4 regions of the Paenibacillus sp. ATY16 genome follow, and region 3 is predicted to be linked to each of the others. Evidence: riboswitches for the same ligand, from Rfam matches in the RefSeq annotation. Region 3 holds a riboswitch; each other region holds the start of a gene.
What was found. A riboswitch is a leader RNA that binds a small molecule or an ion and turns the genes downstream of it on or off. The one in region 3 is predicted to bind cyclic di-AMP.
Positions count from the first base shown of each region.

Region 1: linked by a shared signal. The riboswitch ahead of CFI03_RS27775 (TrkH family potassium uptake protein) and the one ahead of CFI03_RS04485 (hypothetical protein) in region 3 are both predicted to bind cyclic di-AMP.
Region 2: linked by a shared signal. The riboswitch ahead of CFI03_RS11440 (ubiquitin-like domain-containing protein) and the one ahead of CFI03_RS04485 (hypothetical protein) in region 3 are both predicted to bind cyclic di-AMP.
Region 4: linked by a shared signal. The riboswitch ahead of CFI03_RS17875 (APC family permease) and the one ahead of CFI03_RS04485 (hypothetical protein) in region 3 are both predicted to bind cyclic di-AMP.

Region 1 is NZ_NMOK02000052.1:433,637-441,646, forward strand. It holds gene uvrC (excinuclease ABC subunit UvrC) at 1-1,267, shown strand, start outside; gene CFI03_RS27760 (hypothetical protein) at 1,238-1,741, opposite strand; gene CFI03_RS27765 (hypothetical protein) at 1,870-2,388, opposite strand; gene CFI03_RS27770 (CPBP family intramembrane glutamic endopeptidase) at 2,553-4,145, opposite strand; cyclic di-AMP (ydaO/yuaA leader) riboswitch at 4,395-4,555, shown strand; gene CFI03_RS27775 (TrkH family potassium uptake protein) at 4,626-5,966, shown strand; gene CFI03_RS27780 (potassium channel family protein) at 5,984-6,646, shown strand; gene CFI03_RS27785 (LysR family transcriptional regulator) at 7,030-7,908, opposite strand.
Region 2 is NZ_NMOK02000020.1:8,631-16,640, forward strand. It holds gene CFI03_RS11430 (HD domain-containing protein) at 263-1,558, shown strand; gene CFI03_RS11435 (TatD family hydrolase) at 1,587-2,360, shown strand; cyclic di-AMP (ydaO/yuaA leader) riboswitch at 2,544-2,753, shown strand; gene CFI03_RS11440 (ubiquitin-like domain-containing protein) at 2,998-4,131, shown strand; gene rnmV (ribonuclease M5) at 4,287-4,832, shown strand; gene rsmA (16S rRNA (adenine(1518)-N(6)/adenine(1519)-N(6))-dimethyltransferase RsmA) at 4,838-5,734, shown strand; gene yabG (sporulation peptidase YabG) at 6,990-7,883, shown strand.
Region 3 is NZ_NMOK02000004.1:317,616-325,625, forward strand. It holds gene kdpB (potassium-transporting ATPase subunit KdpB) at 1-60, opposite strand, end outside; gene kdpA (potassium-transporting ATPase subunit KdpA) at 106-1,785, opposite strand; gene kdpF (K(+)-transporting ATPase subunit F) at 1,813-1,890, opposite strand; gene CFI03_RS04485 (hypothetical protein) at 2,032-2,451, opposite strand; cyclic di-AMP (ydaO/yuaA leader) riboswitch at 2,573-2,758, opposite strand; cyclic di-AMP (ydaO/yuaA leader) riboswitch at 2,861-3,055, opposite strand; gene rlmN (dual-specificity RNA methyltransferase RlmN) at 3,402-4,472, shown strand; gene CFI03_RS04495 (lysoplasmalogenase) at 4,502-5,152, opposite strand; gene CFI03_RS04500 (aldehyde dehydrogenase) at 5,246-6,640, shown strand; gene CFI03_RS04505 (DHA2 family efflux MFS transporter permease subunit) at 6,800-8,010, shown strand, end outside.
Region 4 is NZ_NMOK02000027.1:28,088-36,097, forward strand. It holds gene CFI03_RS17865 (amidohydrolase family protein) at 1-431, opposite strand, end outside; gene CFI03_RS17870 (Lrp/AsnC family transcriptional regulator) at 734-1,192, shown strand; gene CFI03_RS17875 (APC family permease) at 1,236-3,062, opposite strand; cyclic di-AMP (ydaO/yuaA leader) riboswitch at 3,215-3,407, opposite strand; gene bglX (beta-glucosidase BglX) at 3,701-5,863, opposite strand; gene CFI03_RS17885 (VOC family protein) at 6,508-6,909, shown strand; gene CFI03_RS17890 (PdaC/SigV domain-containing protein) at 7,001-8,010, shown strand, end outside.

The sequences.
Region 1 (8,010 bases), on a different contig from region 3:
GTTCCTTAACGGCGGCCATGATGCCGTAAAAGCGGAAATTCAGCGTAAAATGGAGGCTGCCGCCGAAGAGCTTAATTTCGAGCGTGCCAAGGAATACCGCGATCAGATCATCAGCATCGATGCGGTTATCGAGAAGCAGAAGATTACGATGAACGATGCCCTCGACCGCGACATCTTCGGCTACGCGGTAGAGAAGGGCTGGATGTGCGTGCAGATTCTGTACATGCGCCAGGGGAAAATGATTGAACGGCGCGGCACAACATTCCCTTATTATGGGGAAGAATACGATGACTTTATGACTTTCGTTACCCAATATTACAGCGATAACCCGGCATTGCCGAAGCAGATTTTGCTTCCGCTCCCGGCCGATGAGGAAGAAGGGACGGCGGAATCGTCCACGGCCGCGGATGAATTTGCAACAATGCTGCATAACTGGCTGAAGGTGAAGGTGCTGATGCCGCAGCGCGGACGGAAGAGCGAAGCCGTATCCATGGCTATTGATAATGCCAAGATTGCGCTAGCCGATAAATTCCGTCTGATCGAGCGAGATGAGGAGAGAAGCGTCCGCGCTTCGGAGGGACTGGCCGAATGGCTTGGACTGCCGGAGGTCCGGCGAATCGAGGCGTTCGATAACTCGAATATCCAAGGCACAAATCCGGTTTCGGCGATGGTTGTCTTTACGGATGGCAAGCCGGACAGGAAAGAGTACCGCAAGTATAAGGTGAAAACCGTTGTTGGCGCGGATGATTACGAAACGATGCGCGAGGTCGTGCGGCGCCGTTACGAAAGAATGCTGAAGGAGCAGCAGACTCCTCCGGATTTAATCGTAGTCGACGGCGGCAAGGGACAAATCTCCGCAGCACTGGATATTTTGCAAAATGAGCTGGGGCTTTATATTCCGGTATGCGGACTTGTGAAGGATGCAAAGCATAAGACGGCCCAATTGATGACCGGTGATCCGCCGGAAGTCGTGCCGCTGCCCCGCGACAGCCAGGAATTTTATCTGCTGCAGCGGATTCAGGATGAAGTCCACCGGTTTGCGATTTCCTTCCACCGCGAACAACGAGGCAAATCGATGATTGCCTCCCAGCTGGATGCGATTCCGGGAATCGGAGAGAAGCGCCGCAAGCTGCTGCTTAAGCATTTTGGCTCGATTAAGAAGATAAGGGAAGCTTCAATCGAAGACTTCAAGCCTCTGTCTATTGGCGAGAAGCTGGCTTCGCAAATTTTAGCTGCCTTAAATGAAGAAGAAAAGGAAAAGGAATGAGGCAACCTCATTCCTTGAGCTAGATGCATAGCGAAAGGAATGTAGGGCAACCTCATTCCTTTTTATATTACTTGCCTTTGCTTTTTTATTTGCCTTTGCGACCGCCTGGTTTACCGCTTTTATTGCCTTTGCTGCCACCTGATTTGCCGCTTTTATTGCCTTTGCTGCCACCGGATTTACCGCTTTTATTGCCTTTGCTGCCACCGGATTTACCGCTTTTATTGCCTTTGCTGCCGCCTGATTTGCCGCTTTTATTGCCTTTGCTGCCACCGGATTTACCGCTTTTATTGCCTTTGCTGCCACCGGATTTGCTGCTTTTATTGCCTTTGCTGCCACCTGATTTTTTATTAGCTCCAGCTTTGTCAGCTCCCGCACTTCTGCCGCCGGGACTTTGATTGCCGCCGGGACTTTGATTGCCGCCAGGACTTTGGTTGCCGCCAGGACTTTGGTTGCCGCCGGGACTTTGGTTGCCACCCGAGCTATGGTTTTTTGGCAATTCTATCACTCCTCATGAACGTAATACTAGATTATATGAAGGTTGCTAGAGTTGCTCTTGTACAGGAGTGGATAAACAAATGAAATAGTTTCTTGTTTAATTTCCTTTACAAAGCGATGCTTGTAATTTTGTTCAGCGGGACATAAACGAGGTAAGTCGTTTTGTAGTTGAAAGCAGAGAAAGTAGCATGCCCATTCTTAAAGCCAGCCCATTTCGCTTTATCCAGATCCTTTCCGTTATCCAGCGTAACGCGATGAATAACTTGTCCGAGCGACAGCTTGCTAAGGATGCCATAAGCATATTCAGCATAGCTTTTTCCGCTTGATTTTTCTTCCTTGTTGTACGGAATTACCGAATTGTCGCTATAGCCCGAAGATTTGTGCTCGTATTTGCGGCCATTTGATTTGTGTTCGCATTTGCAGCCATTTGATTTGTGTGAATAGCCGTACGATTTTTTGCTGGAAGACTTGTGTTGGCAGCAGCAATTTTTCTTGCCGCCGTCCGATTTGTTCTTTTTGCCCGAAGATTTGTGATGACCGCTTGACTTTTTGCCCGACGACTGTTTCTCATAGCTTTTGTTGCATGAGCTCTGTTTGCGGTCATAGCCGCTGATTCTTGCAATCAATCCAATCACACTCCATATGTTGGTTTAATAGATTATATTAATGTGGACAGGATTCCTCTTGGACAAAATGGCCGTTTCTATTAAATGGGCTGTTTGAGATGCCGTATAAACGAAAAAAGGAAGGTATCCCGGCGAGGATACCTTCCTTTTTATGAACAGTCCGATCAGGCCTGTATAAAGCGCCGTTTATGCCAGTACTTGATAACCCATGCAACGATAACAGGAAGAATCGCATAGATCAGCGCGGCGGTAATATTAACGCCTCCTCCAACGCTGACCAGCTCGAAGCTCATAATAAGGCTGTCCAGGATTGCGTGGGTGAACACGGCCGTAATAAAGCCATAGCGGAGGAAAATAAGACAAAATACCGTTCCCAGAATAACAAGCTCCACGATACGCGTATAGAACGGGAAGATCGGATAGCCGACATGTCCCAGCGCCCACATGATCGTGGGAATAAGCGTAGCGATAAACGTATTTTTAAACCATTTTTTGAATAAAGCAATGCCGAACAACCGGAATATCGCTTCTTCGGATATGGCAGCGCACCAGGCCATCATCGGCATAAGCCACAGCATATCCGTATTGTAAGGCGACTGCGTAGCATCGCTGGTTGCCCAGGAGCCTGCAAGAAACTTCATGGCGACCATAATGATCGCTTGCGCGCCAAGGATAATCGCTGCAAAGAGATAGGAGAGGCCAACGCTGCGCCATACATGCTCGCCATAGCCTCGCTCGCGGAATCCCGGCCATAAGGGGCGTTTTTGTGAGCGCCACATCCCGTCACCGGCGACTAAGGCGAAGTAAACGGCGAGGCCAACCGGAATGAGCAGCACGACCGTAATCAAAACGGTAGCCTTCATCTCGGCATCCGACCGGCTCTGCTCGCCAAAGGTTGCCATGATGCCATCAAGAACGTTCAGATTGTTATAGATGTAGAATACGATAAACACCAAGCTGATAAATATCCCGCGCTTAAAGGTCGTGTGTCCCCTGTAAAGAATCGCGTAAATAAGCGATAAAACGAGGGAGATGAAGCACATGTACGCCAGGCTGACAACAGACAGCGCGCTGCCCGTCTTCTTCTGGCCTTCCACGTAAGAGACGTAATCCGCCGGTGCTTGGAAAGCTGGCTTGTACCTGGTGATCACCGCTTTATCATCAACAAGGCCTACTCCGATAATCAGCTCAAGTGAAGCATCTCCAAGCGTATAACCGGTGGGGTGAAGCACGGCGTCTCCTTGGTCATTGATGTACAGGCTGTCCAATTCTTCCGGCCGGAACCCTTTCGTTTCGGCAAAAGCCTTCGCTGACGTTTGAACCGATTGAGTATTGCCGGCAGATTGACCGCCAAGCCAATGCCAGCCTGTAATACTGCCGTTAGTCATATGGACGTAGACATAAGCTTTTGTGCCGTCCTCCAGATCCAGATTGACCTGGAACGTATCGGTCGGGAACTTGGCGTCATATTTATCTTCGAACTTGCCCAGCAGCTCTTCCTTGGAGAAATAACCGTTTGCCAGACTGTCGGTCTGATAAATCGTATGGGCGGTTACGGCTGCTTTGCCGAACTGTTCCCGGACGAACCTTTTCGCGGTCGACTCGGCTTCGCTTTTTGCAATAACCTTAGGAGTTGAGCTTGAGAACAGCTGGTCCCCGGCTGCAGGGCCGAACTGGGTAAAGATGAAAATAATTGCGCCTGCGACAGCAGCCCACAGGAATCTTTTCCAATCATGAGGAGCGATGGAAGGGATCATATAAAACCTCCATTTCGAATTCAGACGATGCTTCGCTACAGTAACAATACCATTATTAACCTCACTTATCCAATGCGGGCGAAAGTGGAGTATGCAAACGGAAAGCGGTGAAATAAGGACTTGCAGCCAGAAAGCAGCCATTTGCTTTGTAGGATTGCCCGTTTTTGAACGAATACCGCTTAATTATCGCTTAGGCTCATTTTGATCGTTTCCGCAGTTTGGGCGTATAATCGTTACGTCATATTAATCGAATCGTATCAGCCGAATTTCGTTTTTGAAAACGGGGGAACCAAACCGCTGTCCGGAGCAATCCGCCAGCATGGGGTGAATTTCGAGCATCCGCTTGAATAGGGCTGCCTTTCCAGGCCCGAATCCGTCAGCTAACCTCGTAGGCTGCGTGGAACAGGACTCATTTGCATGGGAGTTCCCGTGCTTTTTTTTATGCCCAAATGTTGAAAGATCTATTAAAAGGAGAGAAGAATGGCCAAATATCTCAATATCCTGAAATGGTCGCCGCCAAGGATTCTGGTCTTTGGTTTTGCCATGATTATCGTGATTGGAGCCGTGCTGCTGTCGATGCCCTTCGCCTCAAGCGATGGCTCGCGCCTGCCCTTTATCGATGCGTTGTTCACGGCAACCTCGGCGACCTGCGTGACCGGACTTGTTGTCGTCGATACGGGTACATACTTCTCTACCTTTGGCAAAATCATCATCCTCTCTCTTATCCAAATTGGCGGATTAGGCTTTATGACCATGGCCACGCTGATTGCGCTGGTGCTGCGCAAGAGGATTTCGCTTAAGGAACGGCTCATTCTGCAGGAAGCGATGAACCAGACGAGTATGGAGGGCATCGTCAGACTAATCCGTCGAGTGATCTTCTACTCTTTAACGATAGAGCTGGTTGGCGCTGTTCTGTTTGCCGTCCGATTCGCCTTTGACATGCCGTTTGGGAGAGCGGTATGGTTTGGGCTCTTTCATTCGATATCCTTCTTCAATAACGCAGGCTTTGATATCTTCGGCCATTTCCGCAGCTTAACGATGTACGTAGGGGACCCGCTCGTTAATATCGTGTCGATGCTGCTCATTATTTTTGGCGGATTAGGTTTTGTGGTAATGGCGGATTTGCTGGAGTTCCGGAAAAACAAAAGACTGTCGCTGCACAGCAAGGTTGTTCTCTCGACAACCGGCATCCTGATTGCCGCTGGCGCTGTTGTTATTTTCGTTTTCGAGTTTTCGAACAGCAATACGCTTGGTTCCCTCAATTGGGGCGAAAAGATTCTGGCTTCCTTCTTCCAGTCCGTTACGCCTAGAACGGCGGGGGCCAACACGCTGGATTATACCCAGCTTCGGCAGGCGACCGTCTTTTTCACCGTTATTCTGATGTTTATCGGCGCTTCGCCGGGCTCTACGGGCGGGGGAATCAAGACGACAACCTTTACCACGATGGTCGGGGCGGTTATCGCGATGATCCGCGGGCGGGAAGATATCGTTCTTTTCCATTACCGGCTTGGGAAGGACCGGATCTTCAAGGCGCTGACGATTACGATGCTGTCGCTCACGCTGGTCCTATTGGTAACGATGCTGCTATCCACGACGGAAGACCAGCAGTTCCTGAAAATTTTATTCGAAACAACGTCGGCGTTTGGCACCGTTGGCCTGACGACGGGCATTACGCCCGAGCTGACGTTCTTCGGCAAAATAGTCATTGCGGTAACGATGTTCGCCGGACGGCTTGGTCCGCTGACGCTTGCTTACGCGCTAGGGCCAAAAACAGAGAAAGAGCTGTACCGGTATCCGGAAGGCAAAATTACGATTGGATAGGGGAATAGAGAGCAAGAATGAAGAACAATCAATTCGTGATCGTAGGCTTGGGGAGGTTCGGCTCCAGTCTTGGAAGAGAGCTTATCAAGCTGGGCTATGAGGTGCTTGGGATCGACCGGGATGAGGAAGCCGTTCAGGAGATGAGCAATGTGCTGACTTATACGGTGTCGGCGGATTGCACGGACGAAGAGACGCTGCGATCACTAGGCGTTCGTAATTTTGACTGCGGAGTCGTGGCGATTGGCGATGACATTCAGGCCAGCATACTGACGACTATATTATTGAAGGATTTGGGCGTGAAGAGGGTAGTAGCCAAAGCGATGAGCGAGCTGCACGGACGCGTGCTGGAGAAAATTGGCGTTGACCGCGTTATTTATCCGGAACGGGATATGGGCATCCGGGTTGCCCATCAGCTTGTCTCCCCGAATCTGCTTGATTATATCGAGCTGTCGAAGGAGTATACCATTGCCGAGCTTTCGGTCCCGAAATGCCTGAATGGCAAGTCGCTTCAAGATATGAATTTGCGTGCCCGGTTCGGATGCAGCATCGTAGCCATTAACAAGCCTTCCGGTATTATAATTGCTCCTACGGCGACGGATGTGGTGACGGAAAAGGACGTTATGGTCGTGATCGGAACAAACGACCAGATTGAACAGTTTGAAGAAACCATAATCAGGTGATGATAAGGACAGTGGGCGCTGTTAGCGTTCATTGTCCTTTTTGTTGGCTCGCTGTTGAGGTGGGGAATGGATGGGGCGGGATGGCTCGGCGGGACGGGGTATCTCTTCCGGCCGCTGTTGTCATTCCTTTGCTCTGAACAGGTTTACATAGGGGTAGCAAAGGAAGTGACAAAGGCGAACGCTGCGCTCCTCCAGAGATACCCCTTTCCCGCCTCGCGCCGCACCCATCCATTCCCCCTGCGAGGGAATGAAGAAGACAGTGAAGCGCTACCACTGTGCTCCCTTGCGGGAGCGAGAAGAGCGAAAAGAGCGAAAAGCATAAGAGCGAAAAGAGCGAAAAGAAAAAGAGCGAAAAGCACAAGAGCGAAAGAAAAGAGCGAAACCTACTGACCCAACTCCGAAATCCAACGCCGGACCGCCGGATGAAGATCGGAAGGGTCATTGTGGATGAGACAAGTCGTTCGCTTGGTCTCTTCCAGCTCGCGGATGGGGACAACGACAAGCTCGTTGTCGGCGAGTAACTGCTTGCGCATATAGGAATGCGGGAGCAGGGTTGCCGCTCGGCACGTATGAAGAAGACGGACGATAGCCTCGAAGGAGTCGATCTCCATCCGGACATCCGGCTGAAGATGGTATTTGGCGAATACTTCGTCGGTCAGCTTGCGGTACCAGGTGCCTTTGGAGAACAAAATCATGGGCAGCCCGTTTAAATCTTCTATTGAAAGAGGCTCCTCATGCGTTACGGTTACGCTGGTCGGGATAACAAGCAGCAGATGATCGTCAAACAGCGGCACGCAGTGAAGCTGGGAATCTTCAATCATGGAAGCAACGATGGCGATATCCGCCTTGTTGTCGCGGACAAGCGTGACAATCTCGTGGGTTTTGCCGGTTACGGCCTTGATATCGAATTCCGGATGACTGGCGTTTAACGTCTTTATGAAGTCGGGTAATGTGGTTTGAAGCGTCGTTAAGCTTGCCCCGATCGTGATGGAGGTTCGTCCCGCAGCGGTGTACTCGGCAACGGAATCCATGTAACGGCGGTGCAGCTTGCGAAGGTTCACGGCATACTCGTAAGTCAATTGACCGACGCGGGTCAGCTCAAGCCGCTTGCCGACGCGTTCGAACAGCTTGGCGCCTATTTCTTCTTCAAGCTTTGCTATTTTGCGGGACAAGGCCGGCTGGGACAAATTAAGCAGGGTAGCCGCTTTATTCATGCTGGAATGTTCCACGATGGCAGCAAACATATGAAATTCTTCGATCATTTTGGTCTCCCCGATCGCTTATGTGAATTGGTTATAATAAATTATAATAAATATGCAATTCCATTATAAGCTCAAAAGGAGTAGGATTAAAAGGGTGGCATA
Region 2 (8,010 bases), on a different contig from region 3:
AATTACATTTCGTCACTATTCGACATAGTTTTTCTTTTTATGGCTACTATAATACCAACGATTCCCATAATAGTCAACCGAGAAAGTCTTTAATAGAGCTTACTAGACCTATATTTACGGGAATTTGACTCTATAGCAAGGTCATATTAATCTTACTATAGAATACAACAGCTTCGACAATTTGGAAACTATATTACGACAGTATTCGACATTCTACCAGAGTTTTGTGTCGAAACCATGAACAAAGGGGTTGAAAGGGCGAGTGAATCAGCAGCTGACCGAAGAGAAGGTTTTTAAGGATCCGGTGCACAAATATATTTACGTGCAGGATCAGACGGTGTGGGATTTGATCAACACGAAGGAGTTTCAGAGGCTTAGACGAATTCGCCAGCTTGGAACCTCTTATTTGACGTTTCATGGCGCAGAACACAGCCGATTCTCCCACTCCTTAGGGGTTTATGAAATAACGAGGAAAATCATCTCTCAATTCGAGCGTAACGAGTATCCGGGTTGGCCGGCGGAGGAAAGATTGCTGGCTCTCTGCGCCGCGCTTCTGCACGACGTTGGCCATGGGCCTTTTTCTCATTCGCTGGAGCAGGTATTCGACACTCATCATGAGCAATGGACCTGTGCGATTTTGCTGGAGGATACGGAAGTTAACCGCGTGCTGCGCCGCGTATCGGAGGATTTCCCGGAGAAGGTAGCCTCGGTAATCAGTAAGACGTACCCGAACCCGATCGTTGTAAGCCTGATTTCCAGCCAGATGGATGCGGACCGAATGGACTATCTGCTGCGCGATGCTTATTTTACGGGAGTCAACTACGGCAACTTCGACCTGGAGCGGATTTTGCGCGTCCTGCGTCCCGTTCAGGGCAAGATTGTCGTAAAGGAAAGCGGGATGCATGCCATCGAGCATTACTTAATGTCCCGTTACCAGATGTATTGGCAAATTTATTTCCATCCGGTTACCCGGAGCTCGGAGATTATACTCAGGCAGATCACCCGCCGGGCCAAGGAGCTGTACGACAGCGGCTACACCTTTTCGTGGATGCCGGGACCCATTAACAAGCTGCTTGACGGCAGCATTACGGTACCGGATTATTTGAAGCTGGACGAGGCCTACATGCAGACGATCTTCTCGTTATGGACCGAAGAGAAGGATGCATTGCTCGCCGGGTTGTGCGACCGGTTCCTCAATCGCCAGCTCTACAAATACATTACGCTTGATGATCCGGGGGATTCTTTATTGGAAGAAGCGGCTCTGGAGTTCATCGCGATCGGTCTTAACCCGGACTACCATATGGAAATCGATTTCCCGTTTGACCAGCCTTACGACATTTATCGCCCCGATGCGAAAAAAGGCGGGAAAGAGGATAAAGCGCCGATTTTGCTGCTTAACGAAGATAACACCTTAAGCGAAATATCGGTGAAATCCGACATTGTACGATCCATCAGCGGACTGCATCAAGGCCAGTATCATATTTATTACCCGATCGAGCCCCTGCTCGCCGCTGCTGACCGGCTAAGCCCGGCTGTCCGGGAATTATTCAAAATTTAACTCTATATAGAAGGAGCTTGCAGCTAAGATGATATCTTTATTCGACACGCATACCCACCTGGACTCTCCGCAATTCGACAACGACCGTGCCGAAGTTATCGAAAGGGCGCGTGCTGCCGGTGTCGATTTAATGATCAATATCGGTTTCAACCGCGAAACAATTCCAACGACGATGGAGCTTGCGGAAAAATACGATTTTATTTACGCAGCAGTTGGATGGCATCCGGTGGACAGCGTTTTCATGGAGCCGGGGGATCTGGAATGGATCGAGCAGCTTTGTGCCCATCCGAAGGTTGTAGCCATAGGGGAAATCGGTCTTGATTACCACTGGGATACCTCTCCGAAGGATGTGCAGCACCGGGTATTCCGGGATCAAATTCGCCTAGCCAGGAAGCTGGGTAAGCCGATTGTCATCCATAACCGGGATGCGCATGAGGACATTGTTCGTATTCTGAGGGAAGAGAAAGCGTCTGAAGTCGGAGGGGTTATGCACTGCTACTCCGGCAGCTGGGAAACGGCAAAAATGTGCCTCGATATGAACTTCTATATTTCGTTCGGCGGACCCGTCACTTTCAAAAATGCAAGGGTGCCAAAAGAGGTGCTTGCGAACGTTCCGCTTGACCGTCTTCTTATCGAAACGGACTCCCCTTATTTGTCTCCACATCCATTTAGAGGGAAGAGAAATGAGAGCTCGTATGTGTCCCTGGTCGCAGAGGCTGCAGCGGAAATAACAGGAAAATCCAAGGAAGAAATCGCAGTTATTACAAGCGCAAACGGTAAAAAATGTTTTGGTATTGTTTAAAAACGGATTAAAACCGCTGAAATAAGGACTATAGCGGCGATAAAACTCTTTTTACTTGTTGGAATCGCCGATATTTGCCTTCAGAATCCTAAAATTTCGTTAAAATCGTCTTTTAACGCATCTTTACAATTCTGTGGTCAGGAATGTATGATTTTTCTCAGAGCTTTAACTTTTGTATTGGATTTCCAGTTTGCGCTTAATCTCCGAAAGCCGGAGAGCGGGGGAACCAACGACAGCGGATGCATAATTAAGACGTCTTGAAGCATCGTGCTGCGTATGAATTCTTCAGGGGTGAATTTTGCGGCGATTGCCATGAGCATTCGTTCCGCGGATAGGGCAGCTCTCTCGCCCGAACCCGTCAGCTAACCTCGTAAGCGATTATAGAGAGCGATCAACCTCGTGTATTCACCTTTTCCTGAATGTTTGATTACCCAGGAAGCCACGATCAGATCCTCTGTCGAAGGCTTCTTTTTATTTTCGATTTTGCTACTTCGGAAATAGTCTTTACAGGGTAAATCTTGGAGGTGGGAGGCCGTAACACTGGAGCGTGCTCGTCACGCCAATATACTTAATAGTCGCGTCAATAGTATCATGCGTAACAGTTTGGCGGCGGGGCTATGAAGGAGGACCGATAGAAGTGGGCATGATCCAAGCTAAGGAGACCCATGGGAAGCGATCATCCAGCATGACTTTCGCAATGCGATGGAAGCATGAAAATTTGCGTTTGATTGTTCTGAGTGCAATTATCTCAATCGCTATGACTTTCATGTTTTTGGTGTTGTTGTACGGATCGGCTGATAAGAGCGTATCCGTAGTAGTGAACGGACAAGAAACTGTTGTTAAAACAAAACAATGGGTCCTGCAACGCCTACTGGATGAACAAGCTATAACGGTTGGACCCTATGACGAGGTATCTCATCCTCTGAATGCGTCCATCAAAGACGGAGACCGCATCGAAATCAAGTACGCGGTTCCGGTTACCGTAAAGGCAGATGGCAAAACATCGACGGTGTACACGACAGAGAAAACAGTACAGGCGGCGATCGGGAAATTAAATATTCCTGTCCGCGATCAAGATAAAGTTATCCCGTCTCTCGATACTCAGATTTCGAAGGCAATGACGGTGACCGTTACCCGCATCGATACCAAGGTAGCAGAGAATGAACGGACTTTGCCGTTCTCGATCGTAAAGAAACAAGATCCTACCCTCGAGAAAGGGAAGGAGAAGCTGGTGCAATCCGGAAAGAATGGCGTCGTTATCGAGCGCGTGGAGAAAAAGTACGAGAACGGTGTTCTTGTCTCCTCCAAGCTGGTCGACAAGGTCGTTCAGAAGCATACGGTCAGTCAGGTCGTAGCGGTCGGATCGAAGAAGGACGTACATACGCTCTCGGCTGCGAGCACGGGCTCCTATACAAAGAGCGGCGTAACGTTTAAGGCAAAGAAGATTCTCAAGAATGTCACTTTAACCGCCTATTCGGCAGGCGTAGCTTCTACGGGCAAGGATGAGAGTCATCCGGGATACGGCATTACGGCTTCCGGCGCGAAGGTGAAGGAAGGCCGTACGATCGCGGTGGATCCGGATGTTATTCCAATCGGCTGGTGGGTGTACATCGAAGGCATTGGCTTCCGCAGAGCGGAGGATACGGGCAGCGCCATCAATGGCAACAAGATCGACGTTTACTTTGACAGCACAAGCTATGCCAATAAGTTCGGCCGGAAAAAAGGGTATACCGTATACGTGCTTGGACCAACCAAGCCAACCGCGAGCTAATGGCTTCACGCTATCGTATTTCATTGTTAAATATGCCATTATAAGAAGAGGCGCTGCCTCTTCTTTTTGTGTGTATGGAGATGCTAAGCAGGCTGCATAATCATTGACGGTGAAAGAAGAGCGAAAGTTGCTGCTTTGGAAAGGAATGTTCGCTTGTGATTAAGGAAATTATTGTGGTGGAAGGCAAAGACGATACGGTAGCCGTGAAGCGGGCCGTTGAGGCGGATACGATCGAAACGAACGGTTCTGCGGTTGGCGAGGAAGTGCTTCGCCGGATCGAGCTGGCGATGGAACGCAGAGGCGTTATTATATTTACGGACCCCGATCATGCGGGCGAGAGAATTCGCAAAATTGTCGCTCGGCGCGTGCCGGGCTGCAAGCATGCTTTTCTGCCGCAGGAGAAGGCCATGTACAAAGGCGATATCGGAATCGAGAACGCAAGCCCCGAAGCGATTCGTCAGGCGCTCTCCGAGCTGCGGACGGAGATGGCGGCGGGAGAAGGGGACATTACCTGGGAAGATCTGATGGAAGCGGGTCTTATCGTCCATCCGGACGCGGCAAACCGCCGTCTTCGGATGGGCAAGCTGCTTGGGATCGGATATGCGAACGGCAAGCAGTTTTTCAAACGGTGTACAAGCTTCCGGATCTCCCGCGAAGAATTCGCGGAGGCTCTGCGTACGATGGAACAGGGACAGGAGTGAACGGTATGAGCGGAAACGATATGAAGGCGATTGAAGTAGCAACGCCGAAACGCACGAAGGAAATTATCGCGAAGTATGGCTTCTCGTTTAAGAAGAGCTTGGGCCAGAACTTCTTGATTGATCAAAATATTTTACACAAGATCGTAAGCGCGGCCGGACTCGACAAGACGAAGGGCGCTCTTGAGATCGGTCCGGGCATCGGCGCGCTCACGCAGCATCTGGCTGCGGCGGCGGGCACGGTGACGGCTATTGAGATCGACAATCGGCTTATTCCGATTCTGGGCGACATTCTGGCGGGCGAGGAGCATGTGAAGGTCGTGCACGGCGACGTGCTTAAGCTGGACCTGAAAAAGCTGTTCGAGGAGCGTTTCGCTGACGTGACTGGCGTAAGCGTCGTGGCGAACCTGCCGTATTACGTGACGACTCCGATTCTGATGAAGCTGCTGGAAGAGCGTCTGCCGCTCGAGAACATCGTCGTCATGATTCAGAAGGAAGTCGCGGAGCGGATGGCGGCGAAGCCGGGCGGCAAGGAGTACGGCAGCTTGAGCGTAGCCGTGCAGTATTACTGCGAGCCGCAGCTTGTCTGCATCGTGCCGCATACGGTATTTATTCCGCAGCCGAATGTCGACTCGGCTGTCATCAAGCTGGCGGTGCGCGAGAAGCCGCCGGTGGATGTGGAGGACGAGGCGCATTTCTTCCGCATCGTCCAGGCGAGCTTCGCCCAGCGCCGCAAAACGCTGGCGAACAATCTGACGGCGTTCGTGGGCAAGGAACGCCGCGAGGAAATGACGCAGCTGCTTATCGGCTGCGAGATTGATCCTGGCCGTCGAGGGGAGACCTTGTCCCTCGACGAGTTCGCCCGCATCAGCCGCGCCTTCCTGGCGGCGGGCTGGCGGGGTTAGCTCGGCCTGCTGTTAGCGGCCGAGCCTTGTTTGAGCCGGCGGCGAGCGTTTAGCGCCGCCGGCTTTGTTGTGGCCGCGCCCGCCGCCGGAGTGGCGGGCAGGGAGGGCCTTGGCACGGCTGCGAAGCGCCGTGCGGGTGCTCGGGCCTGTAAGGGGGCACTGTGGCCCCCAAACAGCCCGCTCATCCGTTCAGAGTATCCCACTGAGATCTGTCGGCTATCTGATGTTCCTGTAACGTGGAAAAAACGACTTACACGACTCTACTGTCGTTTGCTCCATCCACTATGGCCTCAGCAACACGGAAAACCGACTTACACAGCTTTATCTTCGCTTCATTTGTCCTCCGGAGGCCCAGCAACACGAAAATTTCCTCTTACAGCCCACAAAGAATACTAAGCACACCGCTTAAAGATCCTGTAGCATGAAAAAACCGACTTACACGGCCTCACCCTCGCTCCACCATTACCCGGGCAATATGCAAGTAAGGGAATGGGGGATAGTTTGAATACCGCGAATTTTAACTTCAGGTGGAACACTCTTTACTCCCTAGGGGGCATAGAAAGCGCCGCGATCGGCTAACTGGCAAATTCGGTGACGGGCGACGTACACCAATAAGCTGCAAAAGCGCACAGAGTGCTGCAAAGTTAAAACACGTCGTCCTACATTGAGTGAATTGCCGAAAGACCTCAGAAGTGATGTAGCTGCCGGTTGTTGCCTTTCCTTGCACTCTAAGCTGTCTATAGTTTGCTGCACTTTTGGGCGTAGTTATTACTCCATTGTGCTGCATGGAGCAACGGTGTGTAAAACGTTTATGGCACCTGTATATAGCAAGCAAGCGTTGCTATTCATTTATAACAGCGGGCAGGCAATACGCCCGCCCGCCATAACGCCGCACCAGGCGCAGTAGCGCGGGCAGCCTCTGCCTCCCACAAGGAATGTGGGAGGCAATTGGGAAGCGGAGGCTACCCGCAAGAGGGTAAGGGGTAACTCCCATAAGGAGCGGAGCGTATGCTTCCGAAGTAACTTTCCCTTGGAAAGTTTTTAGTCCGCCTTTGCCTGTACATTGCCACCCATGTGGCATTAGTTCAAGCAATGTACAGGCAACAGTGGCCGTTGGGAGTTACCCAGTCCCTCAAAGCGGCAGCCGGAGCCATCCGTGGGCTTTCCCCAACCACTCGCCCAAGCCCATACGCACAATTTTCTCCGCACATTCCGCTCCCTCCACCCATACGATAGACGAAGAGGTGATTTACCCATGAAGCAAGGGGACCTGGTCGTCCGCAATTCCTATGGCGGTGACGTGCTGTTCCGAGTTGAAGAGATGCGATCCGATCAAGCTTTATTGAAAGGCACGGATTACCGATTGCTTGCGGATGCGCCAATTCCCGACTTGTCGGTTGTTCGGGACCCGGAAGCGACAAGCGCGCGGCAGCAAGTGAAGATTAAAGTGAACGACTCTCTTAAACGGATGCGGCAGGAGAAGGCGCATCTTACGGTGTTATCAAGCCCTGACCGAGCTGCTTTGCAACAGCAAAGCCAGTCTTATTTCGAATTGCCGGGTAAGGTGCTTCATTTGGACGGAGACGGCAACTACTTACGGAAAAGCATGCAGTTGTACCAAACGATGAAGGTGCCCGCGCATGGCGTGCACGCTCACGAATCGCAGATGGCACAGCTGCTGTATCGTTTGCTGCCGCAGGTAAAGCCGGATATCGTTGTGATCACCGGTCATGACGGAGTCCTCAAAAACCGCGAGGGCGAAGATCTGTATAGCCTGAGCAGCTATAAAAATTCGCAGCATTTCGTAAATGCCGTGCGCGTTGCCCGCCAATACGAAAAGAATATGGATGGGCTTGTTGTGGTAGCCGGCGCATGCCAATCGCATTTTGAAGCGCTGCTGCAGTCGGGCTCCAACTTCGCGAGCTCCCCGGGAAGAATATTGATCCATGCCTTGGATCCTGTATATATTGCAATTAAAGCAAGCTATACGTCTGTCAGGGAGTCAATCAACCTCTCGGACGTGATTCACGGGACTATCAGCGGGATTGACGGGGTAGGCGGAATTGAGACGATGGGCAGGCACCGGATGGGGCTGCCGAAGCCGAAAAAAGTGACCCATTCCACGGCAAGCATGAAGATAACGTCTTAATATGTACACTTTTTATGAGAATATGCACCAAATCCGAAAAAATGGGCGAAAAAACCGTTGACAAGAAAATAAAAACGCTGATATAATATTTTGCTTCATTTGACAAACCTCCTCTTTCTGGTTATAA
Region 3 (8,010 bases):
CGGATTTAATTTCAGAAAGCTGTCCTTCACCGCGCGACTGATAATCGCCGAGGTCAGCATGGATTTACGTTGTGTGGTCACGGTTATTCACCTCATCCTTATCCGTTAGCGAATCGTTAAATACTCTGCGATAGGTCCAAGTACAACGGCAGGCAGGAACGTCAGCGCGCCGACAATAACGACGGTTCCTACTAGGATCCCGCCAAACAGCACGTTGTCCGTCCGGAATGTGCCGATCGTTTCCGGTACGGGCTTTTTGCGGACCAAGGATCCGGCTACAGCCAGCATGGCAATCATCGAAACATATCGTCCAAGCAGCATGACGACGCCGGTCGTCATGTTCCAGAACGGCGTATTGTCGGCAAGACCTTCAAAGCCGGAGCCGTTATTCGCAGCTGACGAGGTGTATTCATAGAGCACCTGCGAGATGCCGTGAAAGCCCGGATTCGTAATGGCACCCTGGCCAAGATCCGTCAGGAAAGCAATGGCGGTTGGCGCCAGAATAATAAACGGATGAACGAGAATCGCGATCGCAATCAGCTTCATTTCCTTGGGTTCGATTTTCCGCCCGAGAAACTCAGGTGTCCGACCGACCATTAGTCCCGCGATAAAGACGGCAAGAATCGCATACATCAGCATATTGACGAGGCCAACGCCTTTGCCGCCGAACACAACGTTCAGCATCATCTCCGCCAGCGGGACAAGACCGCCGATTGGGGTCAGCGTATCATGCATGTTGTTGACCGAACCGGTAGTAGCCGCCGTTGTCACCGCCGTAAAGAGGGAGGACTGGGCAATGCCGAACCGGACTTCCTTGCCTTCCATGCTGCCTTGCGAGGCGTCTACGCCAAGGTTGTTCAGTACCGGATTGCCATGCAGCTCAGCCGTGTAGACCGTTGCAAGGAATACCAGGAACAGCGACATCATCGCGCCAAACACAACCCAGCCTTGCTTGCGGTTTCCCGCGAACCGGCCGTATACGTAGGGAAGGCAAGCAGGCAGCGCCCACATGGACAAAATCTCGATCACGTTCGTCAGCGGGCTTGGATTCTCGAATGGATGCGCCGAGTTGGCGCCCATAAAGCCGCCGCCGTTGGTACCCAAATGCTTAATCGATTCCAGCGAAGCAACCGGCCCGATGGCGATGCTCTGCGTTGCGCCTTCCAGCGTTGTTGCCGTTACGTTAGGCTGCAGCGTCTGCGGCACGTGAAGAGCCACGAGTACCAGCGTAATAAGCGTTGCGAGCGGCAGGAAAATCCGCGTGTGGGATTTCACGAAGTCGGTAAAAAAATTGCCGATTGTGCTGCCTCTGCTCGTTAAGCCGCGGATAAAAGCAATCGCAACCGAGAAACCGGTAGCCGCCGAGGTAAACATCATCATCATGATGACGGCCATCTGCGAGAAATAGGACAGCCCCGTTTCGCCGCTGTAATGCTGCAGGTTCGTATTCGTAATAAAGCTGATGACGGTATTGAACGACAGCGTTTCTTCCATAGCGCCGATGCCGTTTGGATTGCCAGGAAGGCTGCCCTGCAGCCGCAGAATCAGATAACTGAGCGCGACGAGCACGATATTCGTAAGAAGGAAGCTTAACGCGTACTTTTTCCAAGTCATGCCGTCACGGGATTTCAGCCCGATGACTTTATAGATGAACCGTTCTATGCCGCCGAATAAACGGTCGGTCCGGTTCGGTTGATCCGAGTACACGTGGTACACGTAGGTTCCGAGCGGTTTGACGAGCAGTACGAGCACGCCAATCACGATAATGAGCTGTAAAATATCCATTGTGGCCTCCCAGCGATCGATAAGGTTTTAGAATTTCTCCGGATTGATCAAGGCGTAAATCAAGTAAAGAAAAAGAAACAGGGCAAGCACTAACGTGACGATCATCGCTTATCCTCCTCTTGAATAGCCCGGTCGCACCATTGCATAAAGCCGGCGAAAAGTACGAATATCGCTGCCAGAAGCAGCACCATATAGATATCCTGCATAGCAAATTCCTCCTAAAAGAATGGCGAATAACTTTCGACCTTACCGATTATCTTGGCTCGCCATGAGGTCGTTTATGATTAAAAAGGAAGTATCCGCATGGCTGGAATGAATAACGTAATTGGCGCCCATCCCTTTATAGATCAGACGGGGATTCGCGCTGTCCGTAACGACGCAGATCGATTTGGATGTCCAGCTGCGGCAGATCTGGATATAACGGCAGCACAGATTCAAGCTTCTTTCGAATAAAAAGATCCGTCCGACGGGCAGCTCCGGAACACGCCAGGTGGCTTCATCGGTTGTATTAATGACGATGATCGTGGATACGCCAAGCTCCAGCATCCGCTCGTATTCGGTCTTGTTGTTCACGATGGCGGCAAACGGGATATGCCGGCGCAGCAGCTGTTTAATGAAATCCTCGCCCTGCACGTTGGGTGCGGAGACGAGTATATAATCGTCCATGGTTTACGCTCCTCTTTTCGTTAGAGGAATCAACGACAAACAAAAAAGCCGCGGAAGAGGGACTCTTCACGCGGCTTATAAGCGCAGCAGAAAATAAACCGCGCCTATATTCACGATCATCGTTGCCTCTCTTGGTACGCTGACGAAGTTAGCTGACGGATTCGGGCGTAAGAGTCGCCCTACGCCGATGCCGCGCGTCCCGCGCTGCTTCGGCGATTCACCCCGTGGACAAGCTGGCTGTATGGAACAGCCGCCCGTCCGATTGGTTCCCCCGTTCCCCGCGAAGGGGATTAAGCGATAAAGACAGTTGATTAAAAATGGCATGAGAAAAAGCCGCAGAGGAAAGATCCCCGCGGCCTTTAAAGGTCACAAGATCACATCATCCTCTCTACTTGGAAAATGCCCTGCCTTGAGCATTTTCATCGCTTACGAGGTTAGCTGACGGATTCGGACGGTGAGAGTCGCCCTACCGGGTTCGGCCGCGCGCAGCCTTTTCCCGGATTCACCCCGGATAAGCATGCCGCGCCGGCTCTCACACCGTTGCCATGCCGCTTATCGATTGGTTCCCCCGTTTCCCTTAACGGAAACTCAGCGATTGTTGCATTTGCTGAATCGTATATTACGCCTGACGGCCGAAGTTGTAAATGAACCGTAGAGGCGGCATATTGTCTAATTTTGACAAGGAGTTTGGTTAGAGCGTTTACATTTGGAGGTAACTCTACCATGCTCTTTCTTGGACCTTATATCTCCCGAATGCTGCAATTCGTTGTGAAACTTAGGTGTATGCCAAGCCTAAATTGGTTTATCCGGGTTGCCAGATAAGAGGGCGGAATGAGCGTATTCTGGAACGATTGGACTTTTTCGCCCCTTGTTTTCGTCAGCTAATTTTGGGACAATAGGAGCAGTATGCGGTTTTGTTTTGGCCGCGTTTCACGAAAAGAGGAAAAACGATGAGTACACCATCCATTTACGGATTTACATTAGATCAATTAACGGCTTGGCTTGGCGAGCGCGGGCATAAAAAATTCCGGGCGACGCAGGTATGGGAATACTTGTACCGGAAGCGGGTTACGAGCTTTGCGGATATGACGGATGTTCATCCGGACTGCGTGAAGCTGCTGGAGGAGAACTTTGCGATCCAGACGCTGGTCGAGCATACGAAGCAGGTGTCGAAGGACGGTACCGTCAAGCTGCTGCTTAAATTGGATGACGGCAACCTGATCGAGACGGTAATGATGCGCCATAAGTTCGGCTTGTCGGTCTGCGTAACCACGCAGGTGGGCTGCAACATCGGCTGCAGCTTCTGCGCCAGCGGCCTGCTGAAGAAGAGCAGGGATCTGACAAGCGGCGAGATTGTCGAGCAGATTATGAAGATTCAGCTCCATCTTGACGAAGCAGGCCAAGGCGAGAAGGTCAGCCATATCGTTGTCATGGGCATCGGCGAGCCGTTTGATAACTTTATTCACCTGAACGACTTCCTTACAACGGTCAAGGATCATAAAGGTCTGGCTATCGGACCACGCCATATTACGGTATCGACAAGCGGTCTCGCGGACAAAATCAGGGAGTTTGCCGACAAGGATCAAGGGGTTAACCTCGCTGTATCGCTGCATGCGCCTAATAACGAGCTGCGGACGCGGATTATGAAGATCAACCGCGCGATTCCGATCGAGAAGCTGATGGATGCGATCGATTATTATCTGGAGCGGACGAACCGCCGCATTACGCTGGAATATATTTTGCTCAAGGACGTCAACGACCAGCCGGAGCATGCGCTTGAGCTTGCCGAGCTGGTGGGCGACCGCCGCCGCTCCCTCGTGAACGTGAACCTGATTCCTTACAATCCGGTTGACGAGCATAGCCAATACCAGCGCAGCGAGAACGATTCCATAAAGGGCTTCTACGATACGCTCAAAAAACAAGACGTCAGCGTCAGCGTCCGCCTCGAGCATGGCGCCGACATCGACGCGGCTTGCGGCCAGCTGCGCAGCAAGCAGATGAACAAGGAAAAAGCCGGATAACAACCTGACCGGCATAATCAAAGCCATGATCAGAGGATCATGGCTTTTTGCTTGGGAGCGGTGCGGCTCCGGTATCCGATGCAGGTGGCGATGCAGAATTGGGCGGCATAATAAGTGGTCATAATGAGCACGTCTGACCCGGCAATATCCGAAATAAACTTATTCCAGGCGAGAATGGAGTCGGAAGCCATAAAGAGCAGGGCGCCCGCAATCGCCCATGCGTTGCAGGACATCATAGCCGACCAGCCCATCAGCGAAATGGCCGTTACATAGACAAGAACGGGGATTCTCAGAGCGTCGTCCTCCGATTTCGCAAGCGCATCAAGCAGCTCGTAGCCCATATAGACGGCATAAGCACCGATTGGAACGATCGTTACGAGCCGCCAGAAGGAAAACTTCCATTGCCCGAAAAATCCGCTTAAATAAAACAAATGGCCGATCAAAAAGGCGGACAGTCCCACGACGAAGTTACCCAGGGTAACATCGCCAACCACGCTGAAGACAAGACCGGCCAGCAGAATCCATTGAAACCGCTTACCGTTTGGAGCGGACTGCAAGTAAGCATAAGCGATGATCAGAAGCATCGGAATCGCTTTGAAAATTAGCTTGACGGCATGCGGTTCAGCGGGAATGATAAAAATGTAAAGCAAGCCTGTAAGCAGAATAAGGGCAAGCAGCATTTTGTTCAATCGGCATCGCTCCTTTTTCCTAACTATAGCATAGAATTTCATTTTGCAAGTCCGGATTTATATCGAAAAAAGGCGGGGTATCGCATGAATATGAACTTGAACTCGAACACGAATACAGCTCAAGCGTTGCTGGAAAAGCAGCGGCATTATTACGGAACGGGGGCAACCCGGAGTCTCGAATTCCGGCAGGCTCAGCTGGCCAAGCTGCGCCAGGCCGTCACGGAACGCGAGGATGCGATTATGCAGGCGCTTCGGCTTGACCTGAACCGGAGCGAGCAGGAGTCCTATATGCTAGAGATTGGACTTGTCCTGAAGGAAATCTCTTTTGTGCAGAAGCGGCTGAAGCGGTGGATGAAGCCCGCCAAGGTCAAAACGGCGCTCACCCACATGGGCAGCAAGGGGTATATCGTGCCGGAACCGCTTGGCACCGCGCTTATTATCGCTCCGTGGAACTATCCGTTCCAGCTTGCGATGGCGCCGCTTGTCGGAGCTATAGCGGCGGGCAATACCGCAGTCCTGAAGCCCTCGGAGCTGTCTCCGGCCGTATCGGAGGTCATGTCTTCGCTTGTTCAGGATACGTTCGACCCCTCTTACATAGCCGTTATGGAAGGCGGAGTTGAAGTAAGCAAAGAGCTGCTGAACCTGCCGTTCGATAAAATTTTCTTCACGGGCAGCGTTAACGTCGGCAAGCAGGTCATGGCGGCGGCAGCCAAGCATTTGACGCCGGTTACGCTGGAGCTCGGGGGAAAAAGCCCGGCTATCGTGCATCATGACGCCAATCTCAAGCTGGCCGCTAGACGTCTTGCCTTCGGCAAATTCATTAACGCCGGGCAGACCTGCATCGCGCCCGATTACGCGCTCGTGCATCACAGCGTGCTGGAGGAGTTCCTGAGGCAGCTCCGCAAGTCGGTAACGAAGTTCTATGGCCAGAATCCGCTTGAGCATAAGGATTACGGCAAAATCATTTCGGAGAGGCATTTCCGTCGGCTTGCAGGTTTCCTTCGCGAAGGGGAGGTTGTCATGGGCGGAGGGGCAGACGAGATGGCGCTCCGGATCGAGCCAACCGTATTAACCCGCGTAGATTGGAATATGCCGGTCATGCAGGAGGAGATTTTCGGCCCGATTCTGCCGGTCTTGGTCTATGACGAGCTGCAGGAGGCGATTGATCAGATCAATGCGCGTCCGAAGCCGCTTGCTCTCTATCTGTTCAGCGAGAACGCGGCTATTCAGAAGCGGGTGACCGAAGCGGTGCCGTTTGGCGGCGGATGCATCAACGATACGCTTATGCATCTGGCGACGCCGTATTTGCCGTTTGGCGGAGTGGGCGAGAGCGGTATCGGGGCCTATCATGGCGAGTACAGCTTCAAGACCTTTTCCCATATGAAAAGCGTGCTGAAGCAAACGACCCGATTCGATTTCGCCTTCCGTTATCCGTCGGCCAAGGGCGGTCTTTCGATCATCCGGCGGCTGATGAAATAGCGGAATAAAGCTGAAAACGTTTTATGCATTTTTTACCAAAAAATCGATTGACTTCGCCTAATTTGCTCAGTAACATGGGATTGCACACTACCATTACAGACTGCCGTTGTCCTTCTCAACCTTGGCGTAATGGGGTATTCCATGTAGGAGGTTATACGGATGGAACAACGGTTAACGGATAACCCTCAGGAGCAGGATTTCAGCATGAAAAGCATTCTGCTTCCGCTTGTCGCGATTATTCTCGGTTGTTTTATGGTTATTCTCGATACAACGGCGATGAACGTCGCTTTATCGAAGCTCGTGGAGGATTTCCATACGCAGCTTCCCACTCTGCAGTGGACCGTAACGGGGTATATGCTGGCGCAGGCCGCCGTCATTCCGCTTGCGGGCTGGCTGTCCGACCGGTTCGGAGCCAAGACGGTTTTTCTGACTTCGGTTATTCTCTTTACGATTGGCTCGCTCCTATGCGCGCTGCCGAACGACCCGCAGACGTTGATTATGTTCCGAGTTATCCAAGGGCTTGGCGGCGGATTCGTGCTGCCGGTTGCGATGGCGTACGTTTACCGGCTGAGTCCGCCCAATAAGGTAGGGCAGGTCATGGGCATGCTTGGCGTGCCGATCCTTCTGGCGCCGGCGATTGGCCCTATTCTCTCGGGCTGGCTGGTCGAATACCATTCCTGGCGCTGGATCTTCCTAATTAATCTGCCGGTTGGGATTATCAGCGTATTGTTTGGGCTATGGAGTCTGCCGAAGCTGGCAACCAAGAAGCTTGCCGGCTTGGATATTCCGGGCATGATTCTGGGGCCGCTCGCTTTCGCCGCTTTATCCTATGGCGTTAACCAGGGCGCCGAAAGCTGGACTTCGGACAAAACGCTCACCGGCCTTATCGTTGGCGGCATCGCGTTAATCGTCTTTATTTTCGTAGAGCTGCGCGCGAAGCATCCGCTTCTGGATCTTCGGGTGTTCCGCTCGGTTGATTTCTCGTTCGGCATTGTGGTGCAGTGGATTGTCCAGTTCTCGCTGTTTGGCGCGATTTTCCTGCTGCCTCAGTTTCTTCAGCAGGGCCGCGGCTACGGCGCCTTTGATACCGGCCTGACCTTGTTCCCGCAAGCGCTGGCTTCAGCCTGCATGATGCCGATCGGCGGGTATTTATTCGACCGGATCGGGGTCCGCTGGCTGGTTGTTATCGGGCTCAGCCTTGTTTCCGGAGCAATCTTCCAATACTCGAATCTCGACATTCATACGGGAAGAGAGGATCTGCTGCTGCCGCTTATCATGGCCGGTTCGGGAATGGGGCTTATGATGATGCCGCTTAATTCCCATCTGATCAACAAGACGCCTCGGGAGCTGGTCAGCCGGGTTACTTCGCT
Region 4 (8,010 bases), on a different contig from region 3:
AGGACACCGTCATCATTGCCGGCATGAGTGTGAACATAGTGGTGGTCCATAATGTAGGTGGCGCCCGACTTCAAATTCTCAATGCAGCCGATCATGGCAGCCAGATAGAAATCCTCTTCCTCCATAGCTAGAGATGCCGGCCATATGATTTGCCGAAGCCATTGCGCCAGCGGCAAATCATCGGAAACGCCCCTAATAAAGGTCTGGAACAAATGGGTGTGCCCGTTCACCAGTCCGGGAATGACGGCCTTCCCCTGCGCATCCAGCAACATATCCACCTGCCGGAGAAGCTCATCCTTCGAGCCGTCTGCCGGCCACTCTCCCACCTCCGAAATAAGATCCCCCTCCATGAGAACATAACCATTAGGGATCACCCGCATCTCCTCATTCATCGTGATGACGGTCCCGTTACGAATCAGCTGCTTTTTCACACCGATCACACCCTCATGTAAGTTGATTAACCCGCAATTTGAAGTTTTCGCAACCATTCCGTATGTTTATGGTTTCGTATGTAATGTTTTATGACATGATTATATGAGCGCCCTAGCAGTGCGTCAACCACATCGTAACTAAAAAAGGGCTTATCTGGACTGTTTTGTCATTTTCTATAGACCAATTTGGTTACTAATGTTATATTAACTGACATAAAAACAACCAAATTCGAAACCAATACCTGACATTTATCTCGCACAAAGTAGCTTAACGTGAAATTTTATCGAAGAGGAGTGGCCTCATGCATTTACCGCACTTGGATGACACAGATCAGGAAATTATCCGCCTGCTGCACGATAACGGACGGATGTCGTACGCCAAGATCGGCGAGCTTCTCAATTTATCCAGAGTCGCGATCCAGAAGCGCGTGGATGCGATGGTGAATAACGGAATTATCGAGAACTTTACCGTACGGTTAAACACAACCAAGCTTGGCAAATCCATCTCCGCTTTTTTCGAAGTTGAGGTTGAGCCTCGATTCGTAGAGCAAGCCGGGGCACTGTTATCGGAGGAACCGGAAGTGATCAGCATCTATCAGATGACGGGACCAAGCTCGCTGCATATGCATGCGCTGCTGAAGGACGAGGAGGCGCTGGAGCATTTTTTGTTCAAAAAAATCTATGTGCTTGAAGGGATCGTAAACGTCAACACCCATATGGTTATCAAACGCTTTAAGCAAGGAACGGGGCTTGAGCTGTAGGCAGCAAAAAAAGCCTCGGTTCCGACTGGACCGAGGCTTCTCGCTATTTTTTCAAATGGTAAGGCACGGTGGTGATGATGACATCCTTGCGGTACAGCAGCTGGGCACGAAGCATCAGGCTCGTTTGGTTATGCAAAATGTTGTGCCAGCCCTTCTTCGGAATAAACTGCGGAATAATGACGGTTACCTGGTAATTGTTCTCGCTCGCCTTGCGCTGCACGGTATCAATAAACTTAAAGAGCGGATTCGTAATCGACCGGTACGGAGAATGCAAAGTTACGAGCCGGACATCCGGCATGAACTTCTCCCACTTCTCTTCGAAGACCGCCTCATCCTCTTTCTCGAAAGGAACATAAACGGCAATAATCTGTTCGGCCTTCAGCGACTTGGCATACATAATCGAATGCTCAACCACATGCGTAATCCCCGATACCGGCAAAATCATTACGTTGCCTACGATCGGCATCACGGGTTCGCAGGTCGCCAGGCGAAGCTGCTCGCCAACCGCTTCATAGTGCTTCTTGATCCGGTGGAACACGAAAATAATGAGCGGCAGGAAAATCAGAATCGACCATACCTGCTCGAACTTCGTCAGGAAGAACATCATCGTTACGATAAAGCTGATCAAGGCGCCAATCGAGTTAATGATGAACTTGCCAACCCAGCCCTTCGGCCTTTGGCGGAACCATTTGACCAACATCCCCGTCTGCGACAGAGTGAACGGGATAAATACGCCAACCGCGTACAGCGGAATGAGATGCTCGGTCTTGCCCTGGAACGCCACGATCAGGATGATGGACAGAACCCCCAAGCTGATAATGCCGTTCGAGTAACCGAGACGGTCACCTCGTGCCGTAAACATTCTCGGGATGAATTTATCCTTCGCCAGGTTAACCGCAAGCAGCGGGAAGGCGGAATAACCGGTGTTGGCCGCCAGGATCAAGATAAGGGCCGTTGTACCCTGGATAAAATAATACATCGTATGACGTCCGAATATCCCCTCGGCAATCTGCGATACAACCGTCACGTCTTCCTTCGGAGAGACGCCGTAGTAGTAAGCAAGGAACACGATGCCGGAGAACAGGATCGAGAGCAGGGCGCCCATCGCTAATAACGTCTTGGCCGCATTATTCGGCGCCGGATCCTTAAAGTTCGGGATGGCATTCGAAATCGCTTCAACCCCGGTCAGGGCCGAGCTGCCGGATGCAAACGCACGGAGCAGCAGGAACAGGCTGATGCCCGCAACCGGCGTGCCTAACGAAGTGTGAAGCGTAGGGGATACGTCGCCTGCAGCGATTCTATACAAGCCTACAAGGACCATGACAACAATCGCCAGCACAAACAAGTAAACGGGATAAGCAAGGATAGACGCCGATTCCGTCACGCCCCGCAGGTTTAATATCGTAATAAAAAGGACAAACAGGATAGAGATTAGTACCGAATGCTCGTGCAGGCTTGGAAAAGCGGACGTGATCGCGTCCGTACCCGCCGACACGCTTACCGCTACGGTCAATATATAATCGACCAACAGGGCGCCGCCGGATATGAGGCCCGGGAATACACCGAGATTTTCTTTCGATACGACATAAGCTCCCCCGCCATGCGGGTAGGCAAATATGATTTGCCGGTAAGACAGGATAAGTGCCGTTAATAAGACCAGCACCCCGACACCAATCGGAATCGAATACCAAAACGCCGCTGCGCTAACGGTCATCAAGACGAGCAAAATCTGCTCTGGCCCGTATGCAACGGATGATAAGGCATCCGAGGACAGGATCGCAAGCGCCTTCGTCTTAATGAGCTTCTGTTCCCCTAATTCCGTGGACTTGAGGGGACGCCCGATCAGTAATCTTTTGATAAGAGTAAACACACAGGTCACCGCCAACGTTGAAGTTAAACATCTAATACCTGGATACTTGGCTACTCAAACACTTATCAGTGCTAATGTAACCACTTTTGCTTTTTTCTACGCACAGAAAAAAACCGCAGAGTATCCTCCCGCGGCCCGTAAATAACCGAAGTTCACCCTCTCTATCAACGCTTACAAGGTTAGCTGACGGATTCGGGCGTTTAGAGTCGCCCTACAGCTTGCTGCCGCAATCCTATAATGCGGCCGGCATGCCGATTCACCCCGGCGACAAGCATGCACTCTCCTGCCTATCGCAATTGGTTCCCCTGCTCTCCGTTTCTAACGGAAACTCAGCGAATATGAACATATGAAGTTTTGCAGATTTGATCATAGACCCGTTCCCCCATTTCTGTAAACTGCGATATAAACGCGAAAAAGGGCAGATTAGTCTGTTTTCCATTCATGAATGCGGATACATAATTGGCTGGCTCTCGGAATGTCCCAAATAAACCGCCATGCTTCCTTTTACCGTGCAATCGGTAGATAATCCCTGATATAACAGTGGAGATTGGCTATTACCTGACGGGCATGCTCTATTAAAGTCGCTGTAAGCAAAAAAAGCGCGAACCTGCCTGTGGCCGGCTTGCGCTTTTTTGTTTTTATTTCGTAAGGCGGAACGATTTCGCTTCCGCATCGCGGCTGTTAGGGCCTACAAAGACATGGAATTCGCCTGCATCGCTCTTCAATTGCAGATCCGCATGGTAATAACGAAGCTGCTCCTCGGTAATCTCGAACGTCACCGTCCTCGTCTCGCCCGGCTGGATAGCGAGCTTGCGGAAGCCCTTCAGCTCCTTCAGCGGAAGGACAACCTCGCCGGCAAGATCGCGTACGTATAGCTGGACAACCTCTTCGCCGGCAGAAGCTCCCGAGTTTGTCACGTCAACCGATACCCGAAGCGTATCTCCTGCGTTCATAACGTCCGTCGATAGGGTGGCCTCGCTGTACGAGAAGCTCGTATAGCTCAGACCGTAGCCAAACGGCAGAAGCGGCGCATTCGGCATGTCCAGATATTTCGAGACGTAACGCTCATTCGCATTCTGAGGCGTAAGAGGACGTCCGGTATTGTAGTTGTTGTAGTACACCGGGACTTGGCCAACGGAATAAGGGAAAGACATGGTCAGACGTCCTGACGGGTTCACGTCGCCGAACAGCACATCCGCGATCGCATTGCCGCCTTCCGTACCCGGGAACCAAACCTCGAGCAGCGCATCCGCCTCTTCGATAACGCCATGCAGGTCAAGCGGTCTGCCGTTGAACAGCACCACCACGATTGGCTTGCCAAGCGGCTTCAGCTTCCGAATAAGCTCTAGCTGCGCCTCTGGCAGACGGATGTCGCCGCGGCTTCCCGCTTCCCCGCTCATCTCGGAGCTTTCGCCCAGCGCCAGTACGATTACGTCGGCTTGCGATGCCGCTGCGACCGCTTCCTGAAGCTGCTCCTCGGTCACGGTGTCGATGTCGGAGCCTTTCGCTACCGCAACGATATCCGCAGCCTTATGGGCAGATAGACCCGCATGCAGCTGCACCGTTTCCTCTTGCTTGCCCCAGATCGACCAAGGGCCTAGAATATCCCCGCTTTCCGCAAACGGTCCGATAAGCGCAAGCTTTTGCCCGCTGCGGAGAGGAAGCGCCTGCTGTTCGTTCTTCAGCAGCACGAAGGACTTGGCCGCGATCTCGCGTGCCGCAGCCCGGTGGTCGGGCGATAGCAGCACTTCCTTCTCCCGTTCTTCGCTTGCGGCGCGGTACGGGTTCTCGAAGAGACCCAGCTTGTCCTTCAGCTTCAGAATACGGAGCACAGACTCGTCAATCAGCTTGACATCCACTTCGCCTGCTTCCACAAGCTCCTTCAAATGGTTCGCATAGTGGGAGGTCATCATTTCCATATCGACGCCGGCTTCAATCGCCTTCAGCGCGGCTTCCTTGCCGTCCGCCGCAACGCCATGCGGAATCATCTCGCCTACCGCGCCCCAGTCAGAGATCAGCATGCCGTCAAAGCCCCACTCGTCGCGAAGCAGGTTCCGCATCAGCCACTTGTTGCCGGTGGCCGGGATGCCGTCAACCGTGTTGAAGGCCGTCATCACCATCTCGCAGCCCTCGTCCAGCGCGGCTTTATAAGCCGGCAGATAGGACTCGCGAAGCTGTCTTTCCGACATGTTGACGGTGTTGTAATCGCGTCCGCCTTCCGCTGCGCCGTAAGCGGCAAAATGCTTCACGCATGCGGCAACGCGGTCCATATCGCCTGCCAGGTCATCGCCTTGGAAGCCGCGGACGAAGGCACGCGCATATTCGCTGTTCAGGTATGGATCTTCGCCTGTCGACTCCATCACACGGCCCCAACGCGGGTCGCGGACGAGATCCACCATCGGCGCAAACGTCACGTGGATGCCCGTAACGGCCGATTCCTTCGCTGCAATCGCGGCGCTTTTTTCCGCCAGCTCCAGGTCCCAGGTACTGCCGATCGCCAGCGTCACCGGGAAAATCGTACGGTAGCCGTGGATAATATCCGCCATAAGAAGCAGAGGAATGCCAAGGCGGCTGTTCTCCATGTATTTTTTCTGCAGAGCTATCGTTTCCTTCGCGCCTACGGCACTCAGCACGGATCCTGCATTGTTCACCATATTTTCCGTAACGCCCATCCAGGCCAGCGGACCCGTCAGGTTAGCGTCATCTTCGCTGAGAAAATTAGGAGTAAGCTGCATCAGCTGAAAAATCTTTTCTTCCAGCGTCATTTGCTCAAGTAGAGCTGTCATTGATTGTTTCGTCACGTGGACAAACCCTCCATTTGAATCGGATGATTTCTTGTTCTCTTCCATTATACCGATTGCCGCCGGACAGCAATATGTCGGGAATAGCCGAAAAACTCTACAATCTGGCTGTGTGCTGCTGAACTGATGAGTTTGGCGGGCATTATCGCTGCGCAAAAGGCATGCTCCTTCGATCGCTGTTGTACCCTGATTTCCTCGAATATACCGTTATAGCGGTTGAAATCCGGGTACAAAGGCGAGCGCTGCGCTTCTCAGCGAGCATGCCTTCCGCTCCGCTCCGGCCCTGCCGCTCTTCAGCCGTTCAATCTGCCAAGGCCTGATTGCATTTAATGCAGGATAATCGCCGCTTTCGCGCTGCCTGCTCAAGTTATGCTGTATAGAATGCAGTATATTGGCCCTCCTCGGGGGCTTTTTGAACCAATTAGGCCGATTATCCTGCATTCCGTGCAGCGTACATCCTAGCAATGACCCTTCGAGGCTAATTATCCTGCATTCCGTGCAACGTAGTCGAAACGAAATTCCTTACTAACCTATTCATTCAGCCACTAACCGGCAAGTCCATTTCTTATATTGCTCCAATTCAAGGCCCATTGTATGATCTTAATATAATTGTATTTTTATTCCATACGTTTGGGGAGGGTAAAATGAGCGAGTTAACAGCAGCAAAAGCCAAGATAACGGGTTCATCTATCGTTTTGCTGGTTAAAGATATACAAGAGGCCTCATCGTTCTACCTCAATCTCGGTTTTACTTATGAAGAGATTGGCGGACATGTCCATGTAACAAGAGAAAATATAACCTTTATTCTGCACCCTGCCGTAAACAAGGATGACGTGCGGCCAAATTCCGCGGTGCAAGGCGGCTTATATTTCGATGCTTTTGCTTACACGGATGCCGTGGACCTGCTCGCGGAAGAGTGCCTGTCTAAAGCTGTCGAGTTTGTTAACGGCCCTAACTACTCGGAGCATTGGAGCGAATTTACCATTAAAGACGCCGATGGATACCGGATCGCTTTCGGAGGAGGAGTCTCCGGCCGGCCGGAATAAAAATTTAGTTTAGCAATGAAACTTTTCGATACCCTTAACCGTCTACTTGGTGACTTCAATTCCCGAATTGATAACTAGGAGGCCACCCATCATGAAAAAACCTTTTAAAATGCTTACCATTGCCGTTGCCGGCTCCTGCCTGCTTGCCTTTACTCCCGCGCTGGCCATGGCAGCTGAATCCACCGCCGTACCCGTTGCCGTGACTGCCGAACCGATTACAGCCGTGCCAATAAGCGCAGTGCTTCCCGATACGCAAGCCGTTAAAGTAACAACGAAAGTGATTGAGGAATCCTCCGATCTGCTTACCGTAAAAATCTCCGTTCCCGTCATCAGCGGTATGCTTGATACTTCCTATCAAGATAAATTAAACGCCAGCATCGAGGAAAAAGCGACGAAGGAAATCAACAAGCTGAAAGCTCTCGCTGCAGATGACAAAAAGTCCGCGCAGGAGAACGATTATCCGTTCCGCGCTTACGAACTCAATGTAACCTATGAGCTAAAAGCCGACGGCAGCACGGCCGCGAAGGGCATTGTCTCCTTCACCGTGTCCACCTATGAGTACACCGGCGGCGCTCACGGCGGCACTGCCGTAGAGGGCTACAATATCGTAAATAGCCAGCAGGCTGCCGAGCTGACGCTAGAGCAGGCGCTTGGCGACGGCGGCTTTGCGGCAGCCAACAGCGCGGTGCGTTACGCCATCAGCAAAAACCCGGATAACTTCTTCCCGGACGCTATGACAACGTTCAAAATCGATGCCGATCATACTTACTTCGTGGATAACAAAGGTAACGTGAATCTGGTGTTCCAGCAATATGAGATTGCGCCTTATGCCGGCGGCATCATCAACATTCCGGTGGATGCGACCACTTCGGTTGGCCCAACTTTAACCTTGTCAACCAAGGATTTGACGGCCGGTCCGAACGGAGCCCATTACATTCCGTTTCGTAAAGCTGCGGAAGCGCTGGGCTACAAGGTAAAATGGAGCAACAAGACGCAAAGCGCTGAAATTTCCCGCGATGCGCAATGGACATCCGTAACCGTAGGCAAAAACAGCTACACCATTAATAAAATGGCTCCGGTTCAGCTGTTTGCCGCGCCTAA